Regions from separate parts of the Shewanella sp. MM_2022_3 genome, predicted to be linked through region 4. Evidence: predicted binding sites of a transcription regulator. Region 4 holds the regulator's gene; each other region holds the start of a gene.
The links. The regulator sigma-54, encoded in region 4, starts transcription at its own class of promoters, with help from an activator protein. The targets are predictions, from matches to a motif close to GTTGGCACGNNNNTNGNNT.
Positions count from the first base shown of each region.

Region 1 (7,716 bases), on a different contig from region 4:
ATAACAGTGTGATAGAGTGCAAGATCAGCTTTGACTACCCATTGTGCTAACCAAAGTTTAAATAGAAAACCCACGACAATACTGGCCAGCGATGCCCAAAAACCTGTAACAATCGCTTGCTTAACCCGTTGAAGTGAAGTTTGTTCCATATTCAAAATCCAGCGTTAGTTTGCGATCATTATGTGGATGGAATGCATGCAATTCGGCTTATGCTTCAAGCGCATCATCCCATTAGATTGGTGACACAATGGCTTTTTTGATGCTTGTTTTATTGAGTTGAAGCTGTGTTGTACGCGAAGGTTTTAAGATGCTTAGCATCGATACGGCTTCAGTTATTGCACGCCACGGCAGCCGTTTCATCTTATATTTATGCGCAGCTTCATAGTTGCAGAGTCTAACATCCTACCGATTTTCGACCAAACAGCAGAGCGTAAAGATATGATAAATATCAGCATATTGCTTAGATGTAACACTTGTTATTAATGTGCCGATAACGATGTAGTTATCGGAATCAACTTAAGGTGAGATAAAAGCATTGGCTAAAATGTTGGCACTCTCAAAAATAGTTGAGCTTGCCAACGAATGATCTGCACTAATCAGTAATGATATTGACGATATCGAGGATCTTGCGACTCTTTTCATCCAATTTAATAATTGCACCCTCGACTTGGATACTGATCCTTCCCTCTCTATCTAAGGGCACAACAATACGTCCGCGGTCATAAATATCGTAATCTAAGATATCACCACGGTGCAGTTTTTTCTGCCAACCTGGAGGGAGAGGCTGACCCTTATCTACTTTCTTCTGTAGGCCAGGAGGTAAGCCAGTATCTCTCTTGTCATGTTCAGGTTTCGCCAAAGTGACCGACGGGGCTAGCAGACTGAGCACGACCCCACCCATTAGTGTTGCAGTTAATTTATTCATACTCACTTCCTTGGGTATTGCATTGTTAGGGCCAATCTAGCTTAGCTTAAATAAACTTTAGCTGAATATATGTCATTAACATCTGAGCATCAGTACGGCTTGCCATTGCTCGGCGGTAACGGGTTGAATACTTAGCCGTGAGCCTTTCGATACTAGGTACATATCAGCTAACTGCGGCAAGCTTTTAATTAAGCTGAGAGGAATGATTTCTTTGAATTGTTCCACAAAGCGAATATCGACCCTTAGCCATCTTGGGTTGCTAGGATCTGACTTAGGATCAAAATACTTTGATTCTGGATCAAAGGCCGTACTATCCGGGTAGGCGTTCGTTACCACTTCAGCAATGCCGACAATACCAGGTACTTTGCAGCTTGAATGATAGAAGAAGACCTGATCGCCTATTTGCATGGCATCGCGCATAAAGTTACGTGCTTGGTAGTTACGGATCCCAAACCAAGCTTCGGTTTGATTAGGCCTTGCTTTAAGATCTTCGATACTAAATTCGTCGGGTTCCGATTTCATAAGCCAGTAATTCATTTTGTGTCCTTTTACTGAAATAACAGTCTTATCGCGTTAATTCCTTGAGTTTATCTTAGTTTTTACTGACCTCCCAGTTAACTGTATTGATGGCTGCGTATTTTGAACCGTTAAGTCAGTGTTCAGTTAACACCGCTTACCCTGTCATCACTATCGAGTCTGGTATGACTGATGCTGCAATTGCAGCAATGCAATATCACAACTCAATACAAGCAAAGTTGACGAGTTTAGGTTAAGCCCAAGCGAATTTTTCAATCCCTGACTTATAAACAAGAGTAATGTTGAAATCAGTGAGGTGTGCTATGGAAGCTTCAACAATGACGACAGACTGTGGTTTATACACTAAATATCTTAAGGATTTCACCGCAGGTGATGCGAGTTTACACCGTGATCGCATGTTGGAATTTATTAGCGATTTAACCGCTCAGGGCTGGTTACTTGCTAATTTTACTTGGGATTATTGGTATAATAACAGTTACTTGGTGGATAAGCCCGCTTATATCCGTGATGCCAGTGTGGCCCAATGCCGCCTATTATTGACCGCAATGACACGTTTAGAGGTTTTTAGCCCAGGGGTGTTAGAGAATATGCGCCGCCAAGGAGTGCTACTGGCGATTATGGAGCGTCTGCAGTGTCTAGAGGGACCAACATCCAATAACCAGGATGCATTTATGAGCCGTTAATCGGGTTTTAGGGAAAGGGAGTGACCTTACTCTTTAGTCTAATACTGGATTTTTTACTTGTGACATGTTCCGTGGATTGGTTAGTTTTGACCACGCTAACCATAATAAAAAGCACGGAGGCCTTAATGTCTGCTTCAAAGACTCAAGCAACAAATCAACCCACTAGTCCACTTAAATATAGTGAGTTTCGGGGAGCTAACGCCCCAAAACTTGTTGAAAAAACCATAGGACAATACCTTAACGATATTGCTAACACCTATCCCGAACAGTTAGCCGTTGTCGTTAACCATCAAAATATTCGCTGGAATTACCGTCAATATCTTGCACAAATCGACGCGCTTGCAACAGGTTTACTCAAATTAGGCATAGGTCCAGGGGACCGCGTCGGTATTTGGTCACCCAATAATATTGAGTGGTGTTTAACCCAATTTGCTACTGCCAAAATTGGCGCCATCATGGTGTGTATTAACCCCGCTTACCGCCCTGAAGAATTACAATATGCCTTGACTAATGTGGGTTGTCGCGCGGTGATCTGCGCTGATAAATTCAAGTCCAGCAACTACTTGCAGATGCTCTACGAGCTTGCGCCTGAACTTAAGCAGTGCGCTGCGGGTCAATTGCAGGCTAAGGCATTACCAGAGTTGCAATTTGTGATCCGCATGGGAGCTGAAAAGTCTCCCGGCATGTTGAACTTCGATGACTTATTAGTCGAGGTGAGCGAAGATGATAAAGCAATGCTTGCGCGTATTGCCAATGAACTCACCCCCTATGATGCGATTAATATCCAATTTACCTCTGGCACAACGGGTAGCCCAAAGGGGGCGACCTTATCGCACCATAACATCTTGAATAACGGTTATTTAGTGGCCGAGGCAATGAGGTTTACCTGTGATGATAAGCTCTGTATCCCCGTACCTTTGTACCATTGTTTTGGTATGGTGCTAGGTAATCTCGTTTGCTTGGCTAAGGGCGCAGCAGCTATATTCCCGGGGGATTCTTTCGATCCTCTCACGACCTTAGAAGTGATTGAGCGTGAGCGCTGCACCGCACTGCACGGTGTTCCCACCATGTTTATTGCCGAGTTAGAACATCCTGAATTTAAACGTTTTGATCTCAGTTCGTTGCGTACGGGCGTGATGGCGGGGGCGACTTGTCCTGAAGAGGTTATGCGTCGTGTACAGCAGTTGATGTACATGCAGGAGGTGTTAATCGGCTATGGCCAAACCGAGTGCAGTCCGTTAAATCACATTACTGAAATCGATTCTCCAGTGGAGAAGCGTGTTCTCACCGTTGGTCGGGCGTTACCCCATACTGAAGTGAAAATTGTCAATGAGTTTGGCGAAGTGCTGCCAATTAATCAGCCCGGTGAAGTCTGTAGCCGAGGATATTGCATCATGCAATGTTATTGGAATGATCCTGAAAAAACCGCCGCCACAATTGACAGTGAAGGTTGGTTACATTCGGGCGATATTGGCCAAATGGATGAGCAAGGTTACGTGCAAATTGTGGGGCGGATTAAGGATATGATTATTCGCGGGGGCGAGAATATCTATCCCCGAGAAATTGAAGAAAAACTCTATACCCACAAAGATGTGCAGGATGCCGCGGTGTTTGGCGTCCACAGTGATAAATATGGTGAGGAAGTCTGTGCGTGGATTAAAGTCCGCTCAGGGGCGTCGATTACTGAGGAGGATATTCGTCATTTCCTTACCGAAAAGTTCGCCTATTTTAAAGTGCCACGTTATATCAAATTTGTGGACCAATACCCGATGACCGTTACGGGTAAAATCCAAAAATTTAAAATGCGCGAGCTGATGTATCAAGAGCTGTACGAAGATATTAATGCCTAAAAGGCATAAACTTTCAAACCGACCCAAGCCCGAACGCTTGGGTTTATTTTTATATGGCCATCTGTGCTTAAGGAAAACATTGTCGCATGACCATCAGGTTTTCCTTCAGTCTTCCCCTTGTCGTAAAGATGTCGTTTTTGGCGGCGATAGTTCTGCCTACTCCGAGCATTGCTGTCTTAGCGTGGTTCTACAAGGCTAAACAGATAACAAATATTCGCTGTACCTATAGGTATGGCTGATTATACTGAATAGAGTTAAACCGATGAGCTATTTGTTTTTTTAGCGATTAATAGATGAGTCTTTGATGGAGGCATTATGATCCGCTGGTGCCCACTGATGTTTAGTTGCCTATTAACCGTGGCAAATACGACATTTGCAGACACGCTGAAGCTAACGTCATTACTTTGGCCGCCGTATTCCGGCTATCAACTCCAGCACCAAGGCGCGAGTGTTGCGGTGGCTAAGGCGGCGTTTGAGCAAATGGAACAACAACTTATCGTGGATTTTTACCCTTGGAGCCGCGCGATTAAATTAGCCGTTATGCCGGGCTCTGACTACATTGGCTATTTTCCAGAATATTATTTTGAAACCGATAAGTTTATTTTTTCTAAACCGATTGGTATTGGCCCATTAGGTATTGTTGAGCCAAAATCCCGTCCCATTAGTTGGCATCATTTAGCCGATTTGAATCGTTATACTTTAGGTATTGTGCAGGATTATGTGAATACCGACTCGCTGGATGTAATGATTGCTTCAGGGAGTCAACCTGTTGAAGCGGCAACATCCGATGAGCAAAATATCAAAAAGGTGGCGGCTGGTCGTATTGACGGCGCTGTGATTGATATTAATGTGCTGCATTATCTACTTAAACAACCCCACCTTCAGCCGCTCGCAGATAAGTTACAGGTCAATCGACAACTGATTGCCAATAAACAACTTTATGTCGCGTTTCGTAATACAGAAGAGGGACGGCGTTGGCGGGATATTTTTGATCAAGGTTTAGCGAAGCTCGATATTGATAGCATTATGGGCGATTTGTTATTTAAGCAAGAAGCCTTAAGTCAGTAATGCTATTTTGCACATAACCAAAGCTGTGAGATGACAAGTTTTGTCATCATTTTGTCTAACACTGCGAGTAATCAGTTGTGGGCGGTATTTCGTTATCACTGCTCAGCATGTTTGTGTGTGCCAGTGAGTATCTTGTCGGGTGATCGCGATGGGTTAGTCAAGATCCAAACCAGCAGGGCATTGGTACAATATTTTAAGGTCGACTTAGTTGTGTTGGCCTATTGTGGTCATGACATCACCATAGATGCGCCAGCTAAACTGGCGCATTATCTCTTTGAAATCATCTGCTCACCGGAGCAGGATGCGGGTGAGCAGTTTGCTGATAGCGCTGATTTACTCAATGAATAAAGGGATTATTACGAAGCAGAATTAGTGCAATCGCTGCCGAACTATGCATCAGCACTACCCACAGATGCTGAGTGATATGCCTTACGCCTTGGCGATCATGGTTATTACGCTTTCGCTACTGTGGTTATTACGCTTTCGCTACTATGGTTTGCCCAATCGGCGTTAGGCTTAACAGCGCCAGCTTAAGATGTTGGATCCCGAAAGGGATACCGATAATCGTCACAAAGCAGGCAAGAGCATGGGCCAAATGACCAATAGCCAACCAAATCCCAAACAGTAAGAACCAAATGATATTGCCCATCATGCCAAAGGCGCCTGTTCCTAAATCTTCACGGCCAGTTAAATGACGGCGATTAATTTGTTCTTGTCCAAAGGGCCAGAAGGTCAATTCACCAATCACAAAGCAGGCGCGACCAAAGGGAATACCGATAATACTGATAAAACACAAAATCCCCGCAAGCCACCAGGCTAGGCCCATCACAAATCCACCAAGGACAAACCAAGCAATATTGAAAATTAACCGTAGTAATGACATTGAAAACTCCTTATCGAATCCAAAATCTGTGCGACAGAAACAACATCTACACTCGAAATTATTAATTGATGCTTAAATGTCATAAGCGAGAATTATGCCAAAAGTTTTTTCATTAATAATCAATGGTATATTATAGTTTATACCTCTACGGATTGTGAGTTAAGCTAATATTTCGTGAATTTCCTTAATTCTTAGGAAGAATTTAACCAAGCCCGCGTTACACTAAACACCTTATCTCCCCTTGAGTAAATAAATGCTAGCTAATAGTCCCGTCGAATCATTTTCTTTTGCAGGCAGAGAGATCTTTCTTAAAAGAGATGATTTATTACATCCTGCTTTTAGTGGTAATAAGGCGCGTAAGTTTGCCTATTTTCTAGATCATGATTTTGCTGGTGTGACTAAGGTAATTGGTCATGGCTCCGCGCAGGCTAATTCACTGTATTCGCTGTCGGCGCTCGCCAAACTCAAAGGCTGGCAGTGTGATTTTTATGTGGACCATATTGCTAGCCACGTACTGACTTTACCGACAGGGAACTATGCCGCAGCTATCGCCAATGGCACACAGGTTATTGATTTATCAAGCCTGATAGCAGTTAATCCTTTTCTGCAGCGTGAGTCTAAGTGGACTTGTCATGACTACATTGAGCATCAAGTTTTGGCTGCTGAGCCTGACGCTTTATTTATTCCGGAAGGCGGGCGCTGTCAGTATGCGGAGTATGGTGTCAGTCTGTTAGCCGTTGAAATTGAGACTTGGGCAATGCAACAGGGACTGACTGAACTGAAAGTGTTTTTACCTGCGGGAACGGGAACCACGGCATTATTTTTAAACCAATATTTTGTGCGTAAGCAAAGTCACATTCGAGTGCTTACCTGCGCGGTTGTCGGTGGCGATGAGTATTTAGCGCAGCAGTTTTATGAGTTAAATCCTAACGCTGCTGAGCATCCACAGATTTTGAATGTGGGGAAGAAATACCACTTTGGTAAACTCTATCCTGAGTTTTATGCCATGTGGCAGCGAATTTGCGCCTCAGGTATTCAATTTGAATTACTCTACGATCCCTTAGGTTTTATAGTGTTAGAAAAATATTTACCGCAGTGGAGCGCAAGCCCTGTGATGTATATCCATCAAGGTGGTTTGCTTGGAAATGAAACCATGTTGCCACGTTATCAGCGTAAATTTGGTAAAAGTCGTAAGACCCTATAGAGCAGATGATTTACTTAGTGACGCTAAGACATAATATGTTTGAAGCGACGTAATCTCTAAGTTAAGCTTACGACGTCAAACGATGGAAAATACTCATGACTGAAGCGGAATATCTCGCCAATTACGATCCTAAGGCTTTTAAGGCTCAGCTACTGACGGTTGATGCCGTATTATTTACCTATCATGATCAGCAACTTAAAGTACTCTTAGTACAACGCTCAAATCATCCCTTTTTAGGTTTTTGGGGATTACCCGGAGGGTTTATCGATGAGCATTCCGATCAATCCCTAGAGGAAGCGGCGTTACGCAAATTGCAGGAAAAAACGGCGGTAGTGCCACCTTATATTGAGCAGCTTTGCACTGTCGGTAATAGTCACCGCGATGTGAGAGGCTGGTCGGTGACCGTGTGTTATACCGCGTTGATGAGTTACCAAGCTTGCCAAATTCAGATTGATTCGGTGAGTGATGCTAAGTGGTGGCCATTAGAGGATGTGTTACAGATGACCTTAGCGTTTGATCATTTGCAGTTAATCAAGCAAGCTCGCGAACGTTTAACCCAGAAAGCC
Region 1 covers NZ_JAKZGV010000022.1:9,545-17,260, forward strand. Annotated here, with positions in the region: gene MMG82_RS12555 (hypothetical protein) at 1-149, opposite strand, end outside; gene MMG82_RS12560 (hypothetical protein) at 593-925, opposite strand; gene MMG82_RS12565 (EVE domain-containing protein) at 1,001-1,462, opposite strand; gene MMG82_RS12570 (DUF6508 domain-containing protein) at 1,765-2,145, shown strand; gene MMG82_RS12575 (AMP-binding protein) at 2,271-3,995, shown strand; gene MMG82_RS12580 (transporter substrate-binding domain-containing protein) at 4,311-5,063, shown strand; partial or broken gene MMG82_RS12585 (alpha/beta hydrolase) at 5,136-5,486, shown strand; gene MMG82_RS12590 (YccF domain-containing protein) at 5,539-5,946, opposite strand; gene MMG82_RS12595 (pyridoxal-phosphate dependent enzyme) at 6,200-7,150, shown strand; gene MMG82_RS12600 (NUDIX domain-containing protein) at 7,246-7,716, shown strand, end outside.
Region 1: the regulator sigma-54 is predicted to act here: its motif matches at 6,030-6,048, upstream of MMG82_RS12590 (YccF domain-containing protein).

Region 2 (7,716 bases), on a different contig from region 4:
CCTCAAGCATAGCCAAGAAGAAAACCTTGCCCGCGCGATTGAACAGTTACAAAGCGTAAGCCGCGCCAAAGTGATTTTGGCACTCCCAAAAGAAAACGTATTTGCCCGCAATACCTCACAACCCAGTGCGACCGTTGTGATTAACACTCGCCGTGGCGGTTTAGGCCAAGGTGAGGTCGATGCCATTGTGGATATCGTCGCTTCTGCGGTTCAGGGCCTAGAGCCTTCACGGGTCACTGTCACCGATTCTAACGGCCGCTTACTGAATTCAGGCAGCCAAGATGGTGTTTCTGCTAGAGCTCGTCGTGAGCTTGAGTTGGTACAGCAAAAAGAAACCGAATACCGCACCAAGATTGACTCGATTTTATCGCCTATTCTCGGGCCTGATAATTTTACCTCCCAAGTGGATGTGAGTATGGATTTCACCGCTGTTGAACAAACGGCCAAACGGTTTAATCCAGATTTACCGTCACTACGCAGTGAAATGACGGTTGAAAATAACTCTACTGGTGGCTCGAGTGGGGGGATCCCTGGCGCATTATCGAACCAACCTCCGATGGAATCTAATATTCCTCAGGAGGCTGATAAAGCTACCGAAAGTGTTACCGCAGGTAACTCGCACCGCGAAGCGACCCGTAATTTTGAGTTAGATACCACCATCAGCCATACCCGTCAGCAAATTGGCGTAGTGCGCCGCGTCAGTGTGTCTGTAGCCGTAGACTTTAAACCGGGCGCTGCGGGTGAAAATGGCCAAGTGGCACGCGTTGCCCGTACCGAACAAGAGCTGACGAATATCCGCCGTTTATTAGAAGGCGCGGTAGGCTTTAGCGCGCAGCGGGGTGATGTTTTAGAGGTAGTCACTGTTCCCTTTATGGATCAATTGGTTGAAGATGTACCTGCGCCTGAGCTTTGGGAACAGCCTTGGTTCTGGCGTGCAGTAAAGTTAGGTATTGGTGCCTTAGTTATCTTAGTGCTGATCCTTGCTGTGGTGCGCCCAATGCTCAAACGCTTAATCTATCCTGATAGCGTTAACATGCCAGACGATGCAAGATTAGGTAATGAGCTCGCCGAGATCGAAGATCAATATGCTGCTGACACCTTAGGGATGCTCAATACCAAAGAAGCAGAGTATAGTTATGCCGACGATGGCTCAATTCTTATCCCTAATCTGCATAAAGATGATGATATGATTAAAGCTATCCGTGCGCTTGTGGCCAATGAGCCCGAGCTTTCAACCCAAGTCGTGAAAAACTGGTTACAAGACAATGGCTGAGAATAAATCAAAAGACGCCGCTGAAACCTCAAGTTTCAATATTAAGGATCTCAGTGGCATCGAAAAAACGGCGATTTTACTGTTAAGTTTGAGTGAAGCCGATGCCGCCTCTATTTTAAAGCACTTAGAACCTAAACAAGTGCAAAAAGTGGGTATGGCAATGGCGGCCATGGAAGACTTTGGTCAGGAAAAAGTCATCGGAGTGCATAAGCTGTTTCTCGATGATATTCAAAAATATTCTTCTATTGGCTTCAACAGCGAAGAGTTCGTCCGTAAAGCGTTAACGGCGGCCCTAGGTGAAGACAAAGCTGGTAATTTAATTGAACAAATTATCATGGGCAGCGGCGCCAAAGGTTTGGATTCCCTTAAATGGATGGATGCGCGCCAAGTCGCGACTATCATCCAAAACGAACATCCACAGATCCAAACCATTGTTTTATCGTATTTAGAGCCAGATCAAGCCGCAGAAATTTTCGGCCAGTTCCCTGAGAATACCCGCTTAGACTTAATGATGCGTATCGCCAATCTTGAAGAAGTGCAACCTGCAGCATTGCAAGAATTAAACGACATCATGGAGAAACAATTCGCCGGCCAAGGTGGTGCGCAAGCAGCGAAGATGGGCGGCCTAAAGGCGGCGGCCAACATTATGAACTACCTCGATACGGGTGTTGAAAGTCAGTTGATGGAAACCATGCGCGAAACCGACGAGGAAATGGCGCAGCAAATCCAAGACTTAATGTTTGTATTTGAAAACCTTATCGATGTGGACGATCGTGGTATTCAAACCTTGCTGCGTGAAGTGCAGCAGGATGTATTGATGAAGGCGCTGAAGGGCGCAGACGATCAGCTCAAAGATAAGATTTTAGGCAATATGTCTAAACGGGCCGCCGAATTGCTGCGTGACGATTTAGAAGCCATGGGCCCAATTCGGATCAGCGAAGTGGAAATCGCCCAAAAAGAAATTCTGTCAATTGCACGTCGGTTAAGTGACAGTGGTGAAATCATGTTAGGCGGCGGTGGTGGCGATGAGTTCCTCTAATCGGAGCGACAATAGCGACAATAAATTGTCCCACAGGGGGGGCAGCGACGCTGAGCTTGAGTTTAGCCATTGGCAATTGCCCGATGTGACCCAAACCGAAGAGGTGAGTATTTCAAACCTCTTTGGTTATTCGCCGCAGCAAGCGCCGAAGGCGGTGGCCGCCGAAACCATTGCGCCACCCACCATGGCGGAAATTGAAGATATTCGCGCTCAAGCCGAAGAAGAAGGCTTTAACGAAGGTAAGACACAAGGTTATGCCGAAGGACTGGAGCAGGGCAGACTTGAAGGTTTAGAGCAAGGCCATACCGAGGGCCTAGCCCAAGGTCATGAGCAAGGGCTTGAGGCTGGGCTTGCTGAAGCCAAGGCATTAGTCAGCCGCTTCGAAGGGCTGTTAAGCCAATTTGAAAAGCCATTGCAAATACTCGATGGCGATATTGAACATTCCTTAATGACACTCACTATGGCGCTGGCTAAATCTGTGATTGGTCATGAACTTAAAACTCATCCAGAACAAATCCTGTCGGCGCTACGTTTAGGGGTCGAATCTCTGCCAATCAAGGAGCAAAGCGTCAGTATTCGCATGCATTCCGATGATGTTGCCTTGGTTGAAACCTTATATTCTAGTACCCAATTGAACCGTAATCAGTGGCAATTAGAGGCCGATCCTAGCTTAACGGTGGGGGATTGTATTATCAGTAGCCAACGCTCGTTGGTCGATTTAACCCTTTCCTCACGGATTGATGCTGTGTTTGAATCACTGCGTAATCAGCAATCTCACTTAGCGTTACAGCAACAACAGCGACAAGCTGCACTTGATGACGAAAATGCCGCTAAAATCGTCCCTAAATCGACACTGGACGATAATGAACTGTTAACACAACCGCAAGCTGATGGAGAGCAAGATGCACAATCGCCGCCATCAACTGCTGAATAAACTGAATCATTGCATCAATAAAGTGCCCCCATTTCGCGCCGTTGCCTGTGGGCAATTAGTGCGCGTTGTCGGCTTAACCTTAGAGGCAAGTGGCTGTCGAGCACCCGTCGGTAGTTTGTGTTCTATTGAGACCATGGCTGGAGAGTTAATTGCCGAAGTCGTTGGTTTTGATGATGAATTATTATATCTCATGCCAATTGAAGAGCTGCGTGGCGTGTTACCTGGCGCGCGGGTTGTTCCCCTTGGAGAGCAGGCGGGTCTGAATGTGGGCTTATCCCTGTTAGGGCGCGTGCTCGACGGTAATGGTGTGCCGTTAGACGGCCTCGGCGCATTATCTACCGAACAGCAGGCGCCAAGACATAGTAACGCCATCAACCCACTTTCTCGCCGTGCGATCACTGAACCACTCGATGTGGGCGTTCGCGCCATCAATGCCATGTTAACTGTTGGCAAGGGACAACGTATGGGCTTGTTTGCGGGCTCAGGTGTGGGTAAGAGTGTGCTGTTAGGTATGATGACCCGAGGTACCACGGCCGACATTATTGTGGTGGGGCTCGTTGGGGAGCGTGGCCGCGAAGTTAAAGAATTTATTGAAGAAATCCTAGGTGAAAAGGGGAGAGCGCGTTCTGTTGTGGTGGCGGCACCCGCCGATACTTCACCGCTGATGCGCCTTCGCGCCTGTGAAACCTCGACTCGTATCGCTGAATATTTTCGTGATTTAGGCTATAACGTATTGTTATTAATGGATAGTCTGACTCGTTACGCCCAAGCGCAGCGTGAGATTGCCTTGGCAGTCGGTGAACCGCCGGCGACTAAAGGTTATCCACCTTCGGTATTTGCTAAATTGCCGCGTCTGGTTGAACGGGCGGGTAATGGCGGGCCTGGACAAGGTTCTATCACCGCATTTTACACTGTACTAACCGAGGGCGATGACCAACAGGACCCGATTGCCGATGCTTCTCGGGCGATCCTCGATGGTCATATTGTGCTGTCACGATCGCTTGCTGATTCTGGGCACTATCCTGCCATTGATATTGAGGCTTCTATTAGCCGTGTGGCGCCTATGGTAATTTCCAATGAACATCTTGAGGCCATGCGCCGCGTCAAGCAAACCTATTCCCTTTATCAGCAGAATAAGGATCTGATTTCGATTGGCGCTTATGCACAAGGGAGCGATCCTCGTATTGATAATGCGATACGTCTACAACCTGCAATGAACGCTTTTCTGCGGCAAACCATGCGTGATGCCTTTAGTTTTGCTGATAGTCAAATGATGCTCGGGCAACTCGCTGCGCAATGTAAATAATTGAGGCCGTTATGGCGAATGCCGATCCCCTATTACTCGTATTAAAGTTAGCCCTCGATGCCGAGGAACAGGCTGCGCTACTGCTAAAGTCGGCACAACTTGAGTGCCAAAAGCGCCAAAATCAGCTCGATGCGCTAAATAACTATCGCTTGGATTATATGAAGCAGATGCAGTCGCAGCAGGGGCAGGCGATTAGTGCGAGTCATTACCACCAATTCCATCGTTTTATTCGGCAAATCGATGAGGCTATTGCTCAGCAAAATCGTGTTGTAGCCGATGGTGAAAAGCAGAAACACTACCGTCAGCAGCACTGGCTAGAAAAACAAAAAAAACGTAAGGCTGTGGAACTACTTTTAGAAAATAAAGAGAAAAAGCGCCAAGTCATTGAGCTCAAAAAAGAGCAAAAAATGACGGATGAATTTGCTTCGCAGCAATTTTTCCGTCGTAAGAAGTAATTAACCAATCCGACAGTCAATAATACTCGAATTTTTAATATCCATTTGTTGGCATTTTATTTGCTTGGTTTATGCCAGATATAGCCAAAGCCGTATAAATTGACGTTTGCCCACGCTCTTTTTCCTCTGGGCGGATGTTTAGGAGCTTTTATGCAACAAATGAACAATATCCTATTAGTATCTAATGCGAAAAATAGTGCTGGCTCAAGTAAAATGTTGGGGCAAGATGCTAATAGTGAAGACTTTTCTGCCGCTTTGGCTTCAGTGACATCTATTAGCTCATCCTCGACTAACACCAATGTTTCTCCAGATGTTTCTGCCAAATCGGCAAAACAGAAAACAGATATTGATGATACTAGTGCAGATGATGAAGCTGATATTAGCTTGATTTTTGCTCAAATAGGCATGGCAAACGAGATGAAAAAAGCGGCCGCTCCGAGCGACTCTTTGCCGCTTGAAGCTCAATTAACGACAGAAGATGCCGCTAGCATCTTAGCCCCTGCAACAGAGGATGGCGCTTTACCAACGGAAGAGACTATCAAGCCAACTTTTTTAGATGAGCTAGCGAAATTTGCTCAGTCAAATGAAGTTACCGTAACGAATGACACATTAGATGCACAAGTTTTAGAGCAAACGGGTACATTTGTTTTTCAACAAGAACGAGCATCTGCACTTCCAGAAGATATTATAAATAAACAAAATCAGTCAATTAATACAGTAGGTTTGATTGCAACGGCGAATACTGAAACTGTGGATAAGACTGGCGCTTCGACCGATGATACGCTTATAGATGATGCATCAATGCTTGCAGAGATGCGAACTGAAAAATGGGTTAAACCGCCAGAACCCCCCATTTTACCGATTGAAGGGGAATCTATCTCTGAAGCTAACAAGTTAGAGGCGAAAGAGGCTGAACTAAGCAATAAGTCGATAAATCTGTCGCTCCCATCAATTGATAAAACGACTGCGCCAACGGTTGGACAGTCACCGTCAATCAATACAGCTAATGTGTCAGTTACCGATGCTGATGCTGTGATATTAAACTCTACGACTAAAGAGCTTGATGCCTTAGGTGCGGTTTCGGTTGAGCCTAATGCTATTGACGACAATCCTTCACGCGCCGAAATTTCGGCAGGATTATTGTTAAAAGATGCCAAGTTAGCCGTCACACTGGATTCGCGGCAAGAAAACGCCTTATCTTCGCTCGATACTGGCCATGAAGAATCTGTTACAGAATTTAAGCCTGTTGATTTTAAAGCGGTATCGATACAACACTCTTTAGCTAACCAGCAAATTCAACGCCAAGAGATACCACAGGTTCATCTTTCCTTACGTCAAGGCGTTGAAAACCAAAATCAGATGCAGGAAATGATCCAGCGCTTTTCTCCTGTGATGAAACAGCAGCTTGTTACTATGGTTAGCCAAGGTATTCAACAGGCGGAAATTCGCCTAGATCCACCCGAACTTGGACACATGATAGTGAAAATACAAGTTCATGGTGAGCAGACGCAAGTGCAATTCCATGTTGCTCAGACACAGACCCGCGATGTGGTTGAGCAAGCGATTCCTCGTTTACGTGAATTATTACAAGAACAAGGCATGCAGCTCGCTGACAGTCATGTCTCTCAAGGTGACCAAGGACAACGCCGTGAGGGAGGATTTGCAGACAGTGGCGGTGCAAGTGGTGGAAATGTGGATGATTTCTCGGCAGAAGAACTCGATTTAGGTTTAAATCAAGCAACTAGTTTAAATTCGGGTATAGATTATTACGCTTAAGCAGGTAACCTATAGTAACAAAGTGGATTATAAACTGAGCCTTAATCCCATTCCCAAATTTAGCCTATTAAAGAGAACAGAAAATGGCCAAGGAAGAATCACTAGAACTTGAAAGTACTGAAGCACCAAAAAGTAAAAAGAAGCTATTTATTTTTATCGGTGTGGGTGTCTTTGTTGCGCTATTAATTGGTGGCGCGCTTTGGTTTTTCCTTGGAAGTAGTGAAGAGGCTCCTGTCGAGGCCGAAGGTGCTAAAACCGAAACGGCAGCGCCGGCTGCTGAGCCGGCATTGGCAGCTTATGTGCCGATGCCTCGCCCATTTTTATTTAACCTTCCAGGACCGGATCGCGCTCGGCTTGTCGAAATCAAAGTGCAACTTATGGTCAGAGGTCAAGATGATGATGTGTTGACCCAAAAGCACATTCCATTGATTGAAGATGCGCTGCTAACCACTTTTAGTGGTGCCGATGTGCAAAAGCTAAGTACACAGGCGGGTAAAGATGAATTACGACAATTAGCCCTGTTGAGCGTACAAAACACGTTGCAATCTGTAACGGGACGTAAAGTGGTTGAAAAAGTGCTCTTTACTGGTTTTGTCATGCAATAACCTTTCATCTTCAGCACCTTAAAGAGGCGAAGACAATACTGTGAGTGATTTATTAAGCCAAGACGAAATTGATGCGCTCTTACACGGGGTCGATGATGTCGAAGAGGATGATGAGCTTGATGCCGCTGGGCAGGAGGCTCGTTCCTACGATTTTTCTTCCCAAGATCGGATTGTGCGTGGTCGTATGCCCACGCTCGAAATTGTTAATGAGCGTTTTGCCCGTCACCTGCGGATCAGCATGTTTAACATGATGCGTCGCGCGGCCGAAGTGTCGATCAACGGCGTGCAAATGCTCAAGTTTGGTGAGTACGTACATACCCTATTCGTC
Region 2 covers NZ_JAKZGV010000013.1:38,024-45,739, reverse strand. Annotated here, with positions in the region: gene fliF (flagellar basal-body MS-ring/collar protein FliF) at 1-1,273, shown strand, start outside; gene fliG (flagellar motor switch protein FliG) at 1,266-2,312, shown strand; gene fliH (flagellar assembly protein FliH) at 2,299-3,246, shown strand; gene fliI (flagellar protein export ATPase FliI) at 3,215-4,552, shown strand; gene fliJ (flagellar export protein FliJ) at 4,564-5,007, shown strand; gene MMG82_RS09715 (flagellar hook-length control protein FliK) at 5,158-6,783, shown strand; gene fliL (flagellar basal body-associated protein FliL) at 6,867-7,388, shown strand; gene fliM (flagellar motor switch protein FliM) at 7,429-7,716, shown strand, end outside.
Region 2: the regulator sigma-54 is predicted to act here: its motif matches at 5,055-5,073, upstream of MMG82_RS09715 (flagellar hook-length control protein FliK).

Region 3 (7,716 bases), on a different contig from region 4:
ACAATTTGATCATTTAACTTAGAAATGCCATCGACAGTAGAAAAAGATGCCATCTGTGCAATCATCTGGTCGTTATCAACGGGCTTGAAGGGATCCTGCATCGATAACTGCTGGCTGAGTAATGAGAAAAAATCCTCTTGAGTGAGCTGCTGACTCTTAGCCTCTGGAACAGCAGAACTATTCGGCAAACGTAATCCATCCAAAAATGGGTTACCTGTCGAGCTAGTCGAGGTTTTCGTGGTATTGGTTGATACCGTATTCGATTGAGTGTTTGTTTGAGTCAGCTGCGATGAGGTTTGACTCAGTTGGTTAATGAGGCTCACAACGTACCTCCTAAATAACGCATATTATTTACCCATCCCAAGTGTTTGTTGCAGCATAGATTTTGCCGCCTCAGCCACTTGAACATTCATCTGATATGAGCGAGAAGCTGAAATCATGTCAGCCATTTCTTCCATGACATTGACATTTGGTTTGTAAATAAAGCCATCAGCATCCGCCATCGGATGATCCGGCGAATACTCTTTTAATAGGGGCTTATCACTCTCGACTATGCCTTTCACCGTGACACCTTGGGAAGCTTGTTGCTGACTTTGCGCCTTGGCCATTTCGGCTTCGAAAATAGGATGACGAGAACGGTAAGTTTTATCTACACTGCTGGAGACTGAATCTGCGTTAGCAATGTTACTCGCGGTAGTATTTAGCCGCAGAGACTGGGCTGACATGCCAGACCCCGCAACATCGAAGATATTAAATAAACTCATGATTAATCCCCTCTCAGCGCTTTTTTCATACCGCTAAATTTACTGTCTAAAAAACCCAGAGACATTTGATATTCGAGAGCATTTTGCATAAATGCTGATTGCTCTTGTTGAACGTCGACAGTATTGCCATCCCCAGTATCGGGTTGATTCGGCACTCGAAATTTAACGTACTGCCCGGTTAGCTGCGCTAGCCCAAAATGCTGCTCATCAGCGGTCATATCTAAGCTATTACGCTGTTGTTGCTGGGTTTTAGCAACATTTAAGGCGGCAGAAAAATCGACGTCACGGGCTTTATAATGTGGCGTATCAGCATTTGCGATATTGCTTGAAATCACTTCAGCCCGCTCAGCACGGATCCCCAACGTGAATTGGTGAACACCCAGTGCCTTATCAAAATTAATCGCCATAAAATTGCCTCCATCGTGTCACTCACGGGAACAAAGCAATTCATGTGCCAATACTTTTATGGGAGGTAATAAAGTTTGTGAGGGATATAGCAGATAAAAAAATTACCGAACTATGCCGGTAATTATCAATTAAAATCAAACCCTTAAGTTTTCTTTTGGTAATAAATGCCAGGGTTACAACGAACCATATCAAATTCATCAGTAAGGCCAGCAATGGATTCGGATGCGCCTAAAAAGAGGATACCTTTGGGATTTAACGCGGCAGCAAATTGCCGCAAAATTTTTGCTTTTGCCTCAGGGGCAAAATAGATCAACACATTTCGGCAAAAAATAATGTCAAACTTACCCAACAAAGTGTAACTCTCGAGCAAGTTATGAGCTCGGAAATTGACGAGACGTTTAACGTTATCCTTTATGCGCATGTTGCCAGAAGGCAAAGCATCAAAAAACTGCCGCTTACGTTCTTCAGACAATCCACGTGCTAACGCTAAACTATCATACTCAGCATTTTTACATCGCTCCAACATAGAAGGAGAAAGATCCGTTGCTTGAATCGAGGCACCACCAGGCAGCGCCCCTGGTTTTTTTTGCTGGTACTCTAATATGGTCATTGCTAAAGAATATGGCTCTTGACCCGACGAGCAAGCTGCAGACCATATCTTTAAAGGTCTACCTAACTTACTGTATTCTGGTAATAGCACATTATTAAGCAATTCAAATGGATAACGATCACGAAACCATAAGGTTTCATTAGTGGTCATGGCATCAATAACTTCAGCTCGTAAAGCTCGTTCCGTGGGTTTCATCGAATGCTTTACCACATCGGATAACGAAGGAAGGTTATATTTGCCCATCAATGGCGCGAGACGACTACGTACGAGGTATTGTTTATTTTCACCTAGCACGATGCCGCTATGTTGTTCTAAGAACAACCTAAATTGATTATATTCTGCTTCAGCGAGTGATTTATCAGGCACATTCACGTCCTAGATCCTATAGCAAGCACCAAAATAAGTGCACAACAATCATGTAATAAGGGCTAGATTATAGCGTAAAGCTCAACTAGGCACTAACCCACACTCTCACTACAAACTTAAATGCTTGTTCACTGCCGCAGCTAATTCGTCAGGGTTAAATTTTGCGATAAAGTCATTGGCACCAACCTTTTGTACCATGGCTTGGTTAAAGACACCGCTTAATGAGGTGTGCAGTACCACCTTGATATTTTTAAGCTTAGGATCATCACGGATCTCAGCCGTTAAGGTATAACCATCCATTTCGGGCATCTCAATATCGGAGATAATGAGTGGAATTTCATCGGCAACGTTATTCATTTCACTTGCAATGGCCTTGAGCTTATCAAGTGCCTCACGACCATCTTTTGCCGTGTCAATTTGTAAATTTAACGACTCTAACGACCGAATAATTTGCTTGCGTGCCACCGCAGAATCATCAATCACCATAATATGGTAATGCTGACTTCTATCGAGAGTAAGTTGCTCATTAACCTCTTCACTAATGGCCGTTTTGACAGGTGAGATTTCATCTAAAATCTTTTCAACATCCAAGATTTCAACCAATTCACCTTCAATCTCGGTAACCGCGGTTAAATAGGAATAACGCCCAGCACCTTGCGGTGGCGGCATAATGGCTTCCCAGTTCATGTTGATAATACGTTCAACAGAACTAACCAAGAACCCCTGCACACTACGGTTATATTCCGAAATGATTATAAAGCAATTTTCAGTGCTCGCTAACGGACGCCCCCCCGTTGCCGCACTCAGATCGATAACAGAAATAGTTGTGCCGCGAATATGGGCAACTCCTTTGACGTAAGGATTGAGTTTAGGCAATGTCGTTAATGGCGGGCATTGCAAAACCTCTTTCACTTTAAATACGTTTATCCCAAACCGTTGACGACCATTTAACTTAAATAGCAATAGTTCTAGCCGGTTTTGACCTACGAGTTGGGTTCGTTTGTTGACTGAATCAAGAATACTCGACATAACTCTGCCTTGTTGTTCTGTTTATGTACGGCCCTAAAACTCGTTTGAGTATAGGCATATTAATTGCTTACGTCTTGTTATCGAAAAACATAGTTGAAACTAAGTCAAACTTCTGACACCAAAAATCTAAGAAAGAAGCATTGAACAGTTTCACGCTTGATAAAAGTATAGGTGTATTCTGGCGTTACAAGCTAGTCTCTTCATTATGAAAGTAAATTTAGTCTATTTTTTGAGTATTTTCGCACTTTTTCTATCCACGGCAGCTAAGGCTGAACCCGTGATACCTAGCGTATCGGCGATATCCGAATTAGCTAAAGCCCTTATTAATGAAAAGATTGCTGTACCTGCAAATGCGAAAGTCGACATTAATCCACAAACGGTCGATAACCGAATGCTGCCAGCACAGTGCACATCACCAATAAGGGTCGAATTAGCTTCAGAACGCGAAATTAGCCGTAATAACACAATAAAAGTCAGTTGTGATACCCCCGATCTCGCCTACCCTTGGCAGATTTTTATGTCTGTTAGAGTAGACATTCTTTTTCCTGTTGTGGTCGCAACCGAAACCTTAGCGCCAGGTGAATTAATCAGTCCTTCACAGGTCGAGATCCGCTATGTTGACCAAAATAGTTTGCGTGGTATGCAATTTAGCGATACTAATCAGCTTACAGGCGTGAGAGTTAAACGCCGAGTCGCGAAAAATTATCCTATTTTTGCGAACAACCTTTGCTTTGTCTGTAAAAATGACACAGTGTCGATTTATGTGCGTTCAAATAACTTCGTACTAAAAACTGTGGGAGAGGCGCTGCAAGATGGTAATATCGGCGACCAAATTCGAATCAAAAATAGCAGTTCTAACAAAGAGCTAGATGCCATAATTACAGCGATTGGCGAAGTAGAAGTTAGAATGTAAAATAAGCTAAAGCTTTTCGATAAGCTGCCGATACCCCAGTTAAGAAATCCGTATACATGACGCTGGAGCCTAAAATGGCAATTGATATTAGCAAATTTAACGCCGGAGCGGCCGCACAAGTCCGTTCAAACAGCACTAAACAAAGCAGCGAAAGCGAGAAAACCTCTCAGGTAGCGGCTAAATCAACTCAACTAAAAGGTGACTCTGTTGTCATTACGGCTCAAGCTCAACAGTTACAAGGAGCTCAAACCAAAATGGCCAGTCTACCTGAAGTCGACCAAAAGAAGGTGGCCGAAATAAAACAAGCCATTGCCGAAGGTCGTTATAAAATTGATCCCGAAAAGTTGGCTGCGAATATTGCCAGCTTCGAAGCAGAATTAAATGAGCTTAATAAAGAGTAACTATGACAGAAATAGCTAAACTGGTAGATCAACAACACGCCCATTTGGCTGTTCTTAAACAAATTATTCTTAAGGAAAAAGGCGCTTTGGTTGACCAAAACGCCGATTTGCTTTTGTCCCTTGCTGAGCAAAAATCAACATGTCTACAAGCCCTTAAAGCAAATGATGACTTGCTGGCTAGTCACAGCGATAAAGCCTTACTCACAGAGCAAGTTGAGCTATCCGATAAAATGGCAGTGGTTAAAGAGGCTCTAGCAGAATGCAAAGATCTCAACGCACAAAATGCTAGTTTGATCGAGATGAATCTTGCAAGCCTAAACCGCTTTGCTCAAGCCTTGCAGGCGAGCCGAAATGCCACCACGCTGACGTATAACGATAAAGGTAAAACCTCAACAATCTCAAGCTTAGGCAATGATCTAAAAGCGTAAGGTGTTATAAGTACAAACGGATTTCAAACAAAAACCGCGCTTAGTAAGCGCGGTTTTTGTTTATCGATTATCCGTACCCAAACCATCTCATGCTTGTCTTCTGGCGGATAGGAGATGACACCTTAAAAGTAAGTGACTTCTTTAATTCTCTGTGGCCGACTCTGCTGCTGATAGATTTGCCATACCTTAGAAAAATCAAGTTCTAACTCAGTAACGTAATGCTCACCTGCGGGATAACTTTTAACTACTCTTGCGCCGCGGATCACCCCAGTGACTGAAGCTTTAACATTATCATCGGTTAGCATCCAATCACTGACACTGCTGTTAGCGGTGATCTTTTGGCCGTATACTTGTTCAGCTAGCTCACGGTAAGCCACAATTTTAGATGCTTGCATCGCCATCAACATTCTTTGAGATTGCTCTTTCGCTGGTTGAGTCGCTAACGGGGCATAACCAATGGCCGTTAGCTTAGGGAAGCTAGATGGAGGAACATCTTCCCACTGCACATACTTGTCTCTAGAGGCACAACTTGTCAGTAGAAGCGCCGCAATCACTAACAGATAGCGTTTCATTTTCCATCTCCTAATACACGCACTTCATTCATACCGGGAGCCGACTGACGATATAAAATCCCATCGTGGGAGATCACTTGCTCAGAGGGCTGCATATAATTGCTTAATTCTTTTTGTGTAACAAAGGTCTGTGAAGCTGACACCACTCGGTTGTTACTTAAGGTAACGATTCGAGTATTAATGGCTAAGCCATTGGTCGTCGGGCTCATCGTGGATACCACAATATGGTCAACAGGTAAGTTGGTCGAAAGCTTTTGCCAATCACGCGTCAAAATAAAATCGCCCTCGCCAGTAACACGCAGTCCATCGGCGAGATTTAACTCCACCACGTTAAATTGAAAACTGTGCAACGATGCCATGAGTCCCTGCTGCAATTGCAGCGCAACCGCATTCGTACTCGTCATGTCGCCCACCAATACTGGTGTAGTTACAACAATAGGTTGATCAGGACGCAATGCATCATTTTGCTTGACTAGCTCGGTCACAATACGCTGAGCTAAATGATTAATCACCGCTGTCGGCGGCAAACCATTGCCATCAACTAGGCTAGGTTTTGGCGGCACAACGGGTTTAGTCGCACACCCAATCAGCACCAAAAGAGCCAGGGGAATGAACGCACGCTTTAGCATGGGAATAACCTCATTATCGATATCAATGCGCCTCAAAGCGAGCCGCAATCTTTAGTCAAAAAGATTGCAAATATTAGACCAAGTCAAAATACAATCCTTGATTCACTCACCTGATTATCGACAACGGTGCCAATAACTTTACCCTCTTTACCTATTCAGCAACTTCAGATAGTTTGGGGATATTTCATAAATCAGGCACGGAACTTGCTTTTACAGCCAATAAAACCGCCATTAAACTGACTCAACTGATTGGCACAATTGACCTGAAGGGCTTATTAATGAACATACTCAGAAAGCACTTGCTCATCATTAGCAGCCTACTGCTGGCCGCACTTCAAGCTAATCAAGCACAAGCAGAATGGGTCGAAGCCAGTGGTGAAGCAATCATCACTAATGGCAACATCGCCCAAGCGCGGGAAGAAGCCATCAATCAAGCGGTTAGCTATGCCACCCTCAGCACCGGGATCCAAATATCCAGTGAACAACAAACCACCAACGGCAATCTCACACAAGACAGCTTCGCCATTAATCGTAACGCTCAAGCGATTAGTATTCAGTTAGTAAGTGAACGCATTCAAGGGAATAAAATTTATGTGTCGCTCAGGCTCGATCTGAATGATGACCCAACACAACAATGCCCTACGGGCCAATTAAAAGCCGCGATCCTTATTCCCCAAGCCCAAATAAAAGATCGAGCACAATTACGCTACGGCCAATTATCAGGATTTGAAGAAGTCATCTCCGAAAGACTCGGTAACAGTATTGATGGCTACTCATCAACTGGATACAGCCATATCCATGCCAAAGAAAGACTCGATATCGCACAAGAACTGGTCGATATCCGCGGCTATAGACTTCCGAGTTGGCTGAGTGAAATTACCGATAGCCAATACATTTTACTACCGCAAATTATTGATATTTCAACCGAGCCAGTACAAGCCACCTTTATGGGATGGTGGGATGAAGCGCCACAAAGGCAGTTCCAATTAAAGCTTAGCCTCTATCACGGCATTAGCGGTGAAGAAGTATGGAACAAAACCTACAGCACATCGGCTCGGTGGGAATTTGAGGAACAAGCCATTGTTGCCCCCAATAGTGATAGATTTTGGCGTTCATCCTACGGCAAAAATATCAGCCAACTGCTGCAAGAAGCGACTCGCGATATTGATAACACGCTCAACTGTAGACCACTACTTGGGCAAGTTGTCAGTCGTCAAGGAGATCGGATTATTCTCAACCTAGGCCGAAAACATGGCATTCGAGTTGGTGATAAGTTCCAAGTGGTGTTACAACGCAATTTACCGGATAGACTCAATGAAATGCGTGCCATTGCTACCAAAAGCCGAGCAACAGTGCAAATTGAACAAGTGAGTGAAGAAAGTGCAACAGCCGTACTCGTTGACCAAAATGCGGTTTACAATGTACAGATAAACGACATCGCGCTTAAGATTTAAGCAACTAAATCATAAGCCTTTTAATCAAAGATAAAACCAGTATAATCACCAGTGTCTCTTCATAGCTCAACAGGATAGAGCAGCCGCCTCCTAAGCGGCCGATCGGGGTTCGAGTCCCTGTGGAGAGACCAGATAGTGATGT
Region 3 covers NZ_JAKZGV010000013.1:65,401-73,116, forward strand. Annotated here, with positions in the region: gene flgD (flagellar hook assembly protein FlgD) at 1-323, opposite strand, end outside; gene flgC (flagellar basal body rod protein FlgC) at 348-764, opposite strand; gene flgB (flagellar basal body rod protein FlgB) at 767-1,171, opposite strand; gene MMG82_RS09850 (protein-glutamate O-methyltransferase CheR) at 1,315-2,154, opposite strand; gene MMG82_RS09855 (chemotaxis protein CheV) at 2,257-3,177, opposite strand; gene flgA (flagellar basal body P-ring formation chaperone FlgA) at 3,383-4,090, shown strand; gene flgM (flagellar biosynthesis anti-sigma factor FlgM) at 4,165-4,491, shown strand; gene MMG82_RS09870 (flagellar protein FlgN) at 4,494-4,919, shown strand; gene MMG82_RS09875 (LPP20 family lipoprotein) at 5,042-5,491, opposite strand; gene MMG82_RS09880 (FlgO family outer membrane protein) at 5,488-6,120, opposite strand; gene MMG82_RS09885 (flagellar assembly protein FlgT) at 6,399-7,574, shown strand; tRNA gene MMG82_RS09890 (tRNA-Arg) at 7,630-7,705, shown strand.
Region 3: the regulator sigma-54 is predicted to act here: its motif matches at 3,228-3,246, upstream of flgA (flagellar basal body P-ring formation chaperone FlgA).

Region 4 (7,716 bases):
TTAAAAGTCAGTAATGTCATGCACAGTGGCGATGATTTACCACTGGTTAAACACGATATCTGCATCACCGATGCCCTGTATGAAATCTCCAAGAAGGGCCTAGGCATGACGGCGGTGATCGATGAACAAAACAAACTCGTGGGTATTTTTACCGACGGCGACCTACGCCGCGTTATCGATGCCCAAGTCAACCTACGCACCACGCCTATCGCCGATGTGATGACGCGAAACTGTGTCACAATTACTGAAAACGTCTTGGCAGCGCAGGCGCTGCAAGTGATGGACTCAAAAAATATCAACGGCCTGATAGTGATAGATAAAGACAATCATCCTGTCGGGGCGCTCAATATGCTCGATATGGTTAAAGCGGGAGTCATTTAATGCCACAGCAAGGATTTTACGGCCCGATCAGCGATGATGTGTGGCAAAGAGCGCAAAAAATTAAACTGCTGATCTGCGATGTGGATGGGGTATTTTCTGACGGCCGCATTTATTTAAGCAACTCGGGTGAGGAGCTCAAAGCCTTCCATACCCGCGATGGTTATGGCGTGCGTTCATTATTGACCAGTGGCTTTAATCTGGCCGTGATAACAGGCCGCCAGTCTAAAATTGTTGAAAACCGCATGACGGCCCTCGGTGTAACCCATATTTATCAAGGTGTGGATAATAAATTTGTCCCCTATGAAGAACTGCTGTCGCTCTACAATGTCACACCTGAAGAAGTTGCCTATATCGGTGATGATATTGTCGACCTGCCAGTGATGAATGTCGTCGGTCTTGCCGTCTGTGTCGCCGATGGACATCCCTATGTGCGCCAACACGCCCATTTTGTGACCCAGTTAAATGGTGGTCATGGTGCGCTCAGAGAGCTGACAGATCTGTTACTTCTGAGTCAAAACAAATTTACCTCAGCCCATGGGATGAGCATATGAGTCGTGTGACCCTCGCCATTATTGCTTTTTTTGGTACTGCACTCGTGCTGTATTGGCAGGTCCAACAAAAACGCGGTGGCGATACCGATAGCAGCCTGAATGATACAGACAGACCCGACTACATTATCGAAGATCTGCGCAGCATCGAGTTTAACGAGCAAGGACAAGTCAATAGTCGTGTCACGGCAAAGCACATGGAACACTATGAGCTTAAAAACCAAACAGACTTTATTCAGCCTGTCTATCTTGTGTATCCCGACCAAGGTAAAGCAAAATGGCAGATCAAAGCCGATCAAGGTCGACTCAACAAAGATACTGGCAAGGTTGTATTAGAAAATAATGTTATTATCGATGCCATCAGCCCTGGTGAACCGATACAAACCTTGTCCACCAGTTTTTTAGAACTCGATCTCAACACAATGATAATGACCTCTGACCGCATCATTTACGTCACAGGGAAAGATTTTAATATTCAAGGGCAAGGCCTTTATGCCGACCTTAACGCGCAGGAAGTGCAATTGACCAGTCAGGTAGTAGGAACCTATGAAGCAAAATAACATATTACTTGCCAGCCTAATGCTAATGACAAGCATGAATGCCTTCGCCAAGATCGGTGACTTACAGCAAGAAGTGAAAATTAAAGCCGTCAGTCAAACTGCGGACATTAAAAACAATCAGATCATTTTCTTCGGTCCCGTTGAAGTTGTTCAAGGCTCAATTAAAATCCATGCGGATCAACTCCGTGCATTTTCTGTCGAAGGCGAAAATAGTAAAGTCTTACTGGCTACAGGAAATCCAGCAACCTACAGCCAAATCCTGGATGATGGCCGCCCTGCATCTGCTAGCGCCAAAGAGATTCGCTATGAAATGGCCACTCGGACGTTGACCCTAACTGGTACAGCGACCCTAGACCAAGCGGGTAGTCAAGTTACAGGCAATTTAATTCGTTACGATATTATTCAGCAAAAACTGATCGCCGAAAGTAGCGGCAATGGTGATGATCGCGTAATTACCATTATTCAACCTGATAATTATCAGGAAGAACTCAAAAATACACCAACAGATAAACCTGTGAAAAAACAGGATTCTAAATGACCCAAATCACCTTAAAAGCACAGAATCTCGCCAAGAGTTATAAGAGTCGTCAGGTTGTCAAAGATGTCAGCCTGACGGTCAAAACGGGTCAAGTCGTCGGCCTACTCGGCCCTAACGGCGCGGGCAAAACCACCACCTTTTACATGGTCGTGGGCTTAGTTAAAAGCGATAAAGGCCATATCTTTATCGACGATGATGATTTAACCGCCGATCCTATGCATCTGCGTGCCCGCAAAGGTATTGGTTACCTACCACAGGAAGCGAGTATCTTTCGTAAATTAACCGTACACGACAACATCATGGCGGTACTGCAAACCCGTAAAGAGCTCAATAGTGACCAGCGCGAAGAAGCACTAGAGCAACTGCTAGAAGAGTTCCATATCACCCATATTCGTGACAGCCAAGGCATGTCCTTATCGGGCGGTGAACGTCGCCGCGTCGAAATTGCCCGCGCCTTAGCGGCCAACCCCAAGTTTATTCTGCTTGATGAGCCCTTTGCGGGCGTTGATCCGATCTCCGTTATCGATATCAAGAAAATTATCGAGCAGCTTAAGAGCCGAGGCCTTGGAGTACTTATCACTGACCACAATGTGCGCGAGACCTTAGACGTCTGTGAACATGCTTACATTGTGAGTCACGGTAATCTTATTGCCGAGGGCACACCCGCAGAGATCTTAGACAATCAGCAAGTTAGGGCTGTGTACTTAGGTGAACAATTCAGGCTATAGTTACTAAAACAAAGCTAATAAGCCTTGAATTTGAGAGCGCTAGGCTCCATCCATATGATATCAAGCGACCTAAACTCACAATAATAACCTAGGGATCAGCGGTAACATGAAAGCGTCACTCCAGCTCAAACTGGGTCAACAGTTAACCATGACGCCACAACTTCAGCAGGCCATTCGCCTGCTGCAACTGTCGTCATTGGAACTGCAACAAGAAATCCAGCAAGCCTTAGACTCTAATCCTCTTCTCGAGCTGGAAGAGGAGCAATTTGACGCGCCTAGCGAACGTAAGCAAGATATCGCCGATACCGACTTTAGCGAAACGACTGCCCAGCCACAGGAACAAGATAATTCCACCGTGGACATTGCCGAGTCGCTGACCAAAGAATCTCTGCCCGAAGAGTTACCCATGGATACCACTTGGGATGAAGTCTTTACCGCATCGCCAAACTCAGGTTCTGGCGCCAGCCGTGAAGATGACATGCCCTTCCAAGGGGAAACTAGCGAGGGGTTGTACGAACATTTAGAATGGCAAAAAAACCTCACGCCCTTCTCTGAAACCGATTTAGCCATTGCCACCGCGATTATTGATGCCATCGACGATCAAGGTTATCTCACTCAAAGCACTGAAGATATCCTCGAAGCCATGGGCAATCCCGAGATTGAACTCGACGAAGTCGAAGCCGTGCTCAAGCGTATTCAACACTTCGACCCCGTTGGTGTCGCGGCAAGGGATTTAAGCGAATGTTTACTGATCCAGCTATCTCATTTTTCGCCTGATACCCCTCACATCGAAAATGCCCGCATGCTGATCAAAGATCATCTAGATCTGATCGCCGCCCGCGACTTTAGGCTGTTAATGCGTAAGACCAAACTGAAAGAGGACGAGTTAAGGGACAGTATTGCGCTGATCCAAACCTTGAACCCTCGCCCCGGTTTACTCATCACCCCTGTCGATGAAGAATATGTGATCCCCGATGTTTCGGTGTCGAAGAAAAACGGCCGTTGGGTGGTCGAATTAAACCCTGACTGCATGCCAAAAATCAACGTCAATCAGCAATATGCAGCAATGGCTCGTAGTTCAAAAAATCAAGCAGATAGCCAATTTATTCGTGGTCATTTGCAGGAAGCCAAATGGTTTATCAAAAGCCTTGAAAGCCGCAACGAAACACTGCTCAAGGTGGCAAACTGCATAGTGCAATACCAACAAGGTTTCTTCGAATATGGCGAAGAAGCCATGAAACCCATGGTTCTAAACGATATCGCCGAAGCGGTAGAAATGCATGAGTCCACCATTTCACGGGTGACGACTCAAAAATACATGCATACCCCAAAAGGACTTTTTGAACTAAAATATTTCTTCTCAAGCCACGTCGGGACGGATGATGGCGGTGAGTGCTCATCCACAGCAATCAGAGCTTTCATTAAGAAACTGGTTGCAGCGGAAAACCAGAAAAAACCATTAAGCGACAGCAAGATGGCTCAACTTCTGGCAGAACAGGGAATTAACGTTGCGCGCAGAACCATTGCGAAGTACCGAGAAGCGATGCTTATTCCCCCTTCCAATCAGCGTAAAAGTTTATAGCCTATTGTGAGTATCGGAGGACGTTTCTATGCAAATAAACCTAAGTGGACACCATATCGAGATTACTGAATCGTTACGGGCATATGTTGAGGAAAAGTTTTCAAAACTTGAACGTCATTTCGAACAGATCAATAATGTGCACGTTGTGCTCAATGTTGAGAAAATGCAACAGATTGCCGAAGCGAGAATCAACCTCACCGGTGGTGAAGTCTTCGCGACTTCAGAGCATGCAGATATGTATGCTGCCATAGACGTCCTGATTGATAAACTTGATCGTCAGGTTATTAAACACAAAGAGAAGTTAACAAAACACTAGCAATGGAACTTCGTACCATACTGCGGCCGGAGTGCACAACCTGCGCCACTCCGGGCAGTAAGAAAAAGGTACTGGAACTCATCAGCGACTTAGCCGCTGCCCAGTACCCCACCCTCTCATCTCAAGAGATCTTCGAAAGCCTCGTGGCGCGCGAAAAGATGGGTAGCACAGGTATAGGTAACGGTATCGCCATTCCACATGGTCGATTAACCGATATAACACAACCCATAGCGATATTGATAAAATGTGAGGAGCCGATAGCCTTTGATGCTATCGATAAACAACCCGTCGATATTTTATTTGCACTACTCGTGCCTGCCGACCAATGTCAGCAGCACCTAAGTACCTTGTCATGCATGGCTGAAAAGCTCAGTGACAAGCAAATATTAAAACAATTGCGCAAGACGCATGATGAAACGGAACTCTATCAGGTAATCATTGGATGAAACTGGTCATAGTGTCAGGGCGTTCAGGCTCAGGCAAATCGGTCGCACTTAGAGTGCTTGAAGATCTCGGCTACTATTGTGTCGATAATTTGCCTTTGCCTTTGATTGGCAGTTTGCTTGAACAGCTCAAAGGCAGTAACGATCTCGTTGCTATCAGTGTTGACGTGCGCAATTTACCAGAGCAAGACAAAGTGCTGGTTAAACAGCTTGCCAGCCTGCCTACGGGCACTGAACTCACCAGCTTCTTCTTAAACTCCAGCGATAAAGTGTTGCTCAAACGCTACAGTGAAACGCGGCGCTTACATCCCTTATCTAAGAGCCGAGTGTCACTGCAAGAAGCCATCAAGCTTGAAGGCAAATTGCTCGAGCCGCTGTCACAGCAGATGGATCACTATATAGATACCTCTAATCTGAATATCTATGAACTCAGCGACCAAGTGCGGCAAATACTCCTTGGCAGTGTCGATAAGGAACTGGTGATCAACTTCGAGTCCTTCGGTTTTAAGCATGGTATGCCGACCGAAGCTGACTTTATGTTTGATGTGCGCTTTTTGCCAAATCCCCATTGGGAACCGGAGCTTAGACCTCTCACCGGTTTAGATGAACCCGTAGCGGAGTTTTTAAATCGCCAGCCACTGGTGAATAAGTTCATCTGGCAAATCGAGAATTTGCTCGAAACCTGGTTGCCGCATTTAGAGCGCAATAATCGTAGCTATCTGACGATTGCGATTGGTTGCACAGGTGGCCAACACCGCTCAGTCTATGTAGCCGAGCAACTAGCTAAACGTTTTAGTAATGGCAAACATAAAGTCAATGCGCGCCATCGAGAGTTGAGCCATGCCAAAACTTGAGCGCCAAGTCACCATCTGCAATAAACTCGGCTTACATGCCCGTGCCGCCACAAAGCTCGTGGTATTGGCCTCTGAGTTTGATGCCAGCATTACGCTGATCCAAGGTGAAAAACAGGCCTCTGCCGCCAGTGTATTGGGTCTACTCATGCTCGAGACGGGCATGGGTAAAACCATCACCCTCATCGCCGAAGGCCCGGATGCCGAGCCTGCACTTAATGCCATTTGTGCCCTTATCGACGCTAAGTTTGACGAAGCCTGCTAATGGTATCATCTCGATGATCCCTGCCGGTATTCAGTATCCTGTTTGGTTTTGATTTCAGCACCTTATACCAGTAAAACACATTTGTGACTCGACGCCCTCCCGTGCGCTAAATTACAATGTACTGCTGCGCTTTGGCTTAAGTCCTCAATAGCTAAACGCCAACCCATCCACCGCCGCCATGGAGGAAACATGCCTGTAGAAGCCTCAGACAGTTTACAAGCCGAACACCGTCTCGACCAACTGAGTCAAGCCCTCAACAGTGGTATGTTTGTGCATGTCAGGCAAATGCTACAAAATATGGCGCCGTCAGATATCGCATTGATTTTAGAATCGTCACCTCCCAAAGCTCGGCAGGTGTTATGGCAACTCGTCGATCAAGATCAGCTCGGGGATATTCTCGATGAACTCAGCGAAGAGTTAAAAGACCCGCTGATCAGCACCATGAGTCCAGAGCGAGTCGCCAAGGCTACAGCCAGCATGGATACGGACGATCTGGCTTATATTCTGCGAAGCCTGCCAGATACTGTGTATAAACAAGTATTACAGTCGATGAGTCTGCAAAACCGCCAGCGAGTCGAGCAGGCGCTCTCTTATCCCGATGAGACCGCAGGCAGCTTAATGAACACCGACACAGTAACCTTAAGACCCGATGTCAATATCGATGTGGTACTGCGTTATTTGCGCCAACGGGGCAACCTGCCCGACACTACCGATACTTTATACGTGGTGGATAAACACGATCGCGTGCTTGGTGGGGTCAAACTTGCGGATCTGCTCACCTGCGATCCCAATACTCATATCAGCAGCATTATCGATACCGATATCGAGAGCATTCCCGTGGGCATGTCCGACAGTGAAGTGGCGCAACTGTTCGAGCGCCATGACTGGGTGTCAGCGCCCGTGGTCGATAGTGAGGGCAAGTTGCTCGGCCGGATCACCATCGATGACGTGGTGGATGTTATCCGTGAAGACGCCGAGCACTCTATGATGGGAATGGCGGGGATGGACGATGATGAAGACACCTTCGCCCCAGTACTCAAAAGTACCTTCCGCCGTTCGCTCTGGCTCACTATCAACCTATTTGCGGCTCTGCTGGCGGCCTCTGTCAGCAATATGTTTGAGGGCACTATTGAACAGTTTGCCACGATTGCGATTTTAATGACGATTGTACCGAGCATGGGCGGCGTCGCAGGGAACCAAACCTTGGCCCTAGTGATCCGCGGGATTGCCCTAGGCCATATTGGCCAAAGTAATGCCCGCTGGCTGATAGGCAAAGAGCTAGCTATTGGCTTTTTGAATGGCTTAATGTGGTCGATGTTAGTGTTTATCGCGGTATTAGTTTGGAAAGATGATATGGCGCTTGCCAGCCTGATTGGCGGTGCAATGCTCATCAATATGACAGTCGCAGGACTAGCAGGCGCCAGTATTCCGCTGATCTTAAAGCGCTTAAAAGTAGATCCGGCGTTGGCGGGCGGTATGGTGCTCACCACAGTCACCGATGTGA
Region 4 covers NZ_JAKZGV010000001.1:29,417-37,132, forward strand. Annotated here, with positions in the region: gene MMG82_RS00160 (KpsF/GutQ family sugar-phosphate isomerase) at 1-381, shown strand, start outside; gene kdsC (3-deoxy-manno-octulosonate-8-phosphatase KdsC) at 381-932, shown strand; gene lptC (LPS export ABC transporter periplasmic protein LptC) at 929-1,489, shown strand; gene lptA (lipopolysaccharide transport periplasmic protein LptA) at 1,476-2,027, shown strand; gene lptB (LPS export ABC transporter ATP-binding protein) at 2,024-2,755, shown strand; gene MMG82_RS00185 (RNA polymerase factor sigma-54) at 2,862-4,337, shown strand; gene hpf (ribosome hibernation promoting factor) at 4,366-4,653, shown strand; gene ptsN (PTS IIA-like nitrogen regulatory protein PtsN) at 4,656-5,099, shown strand; gene rapZ (RNase adapter RapZ) at 5,096-5,950, shown strand; gene MMG82_RS00205 (HPr family phosphocarrier protein) at 5,937-6,212, shown strand; gene mgtE (magnesium transporter) at 6,402-7,716, shown strand, end outside.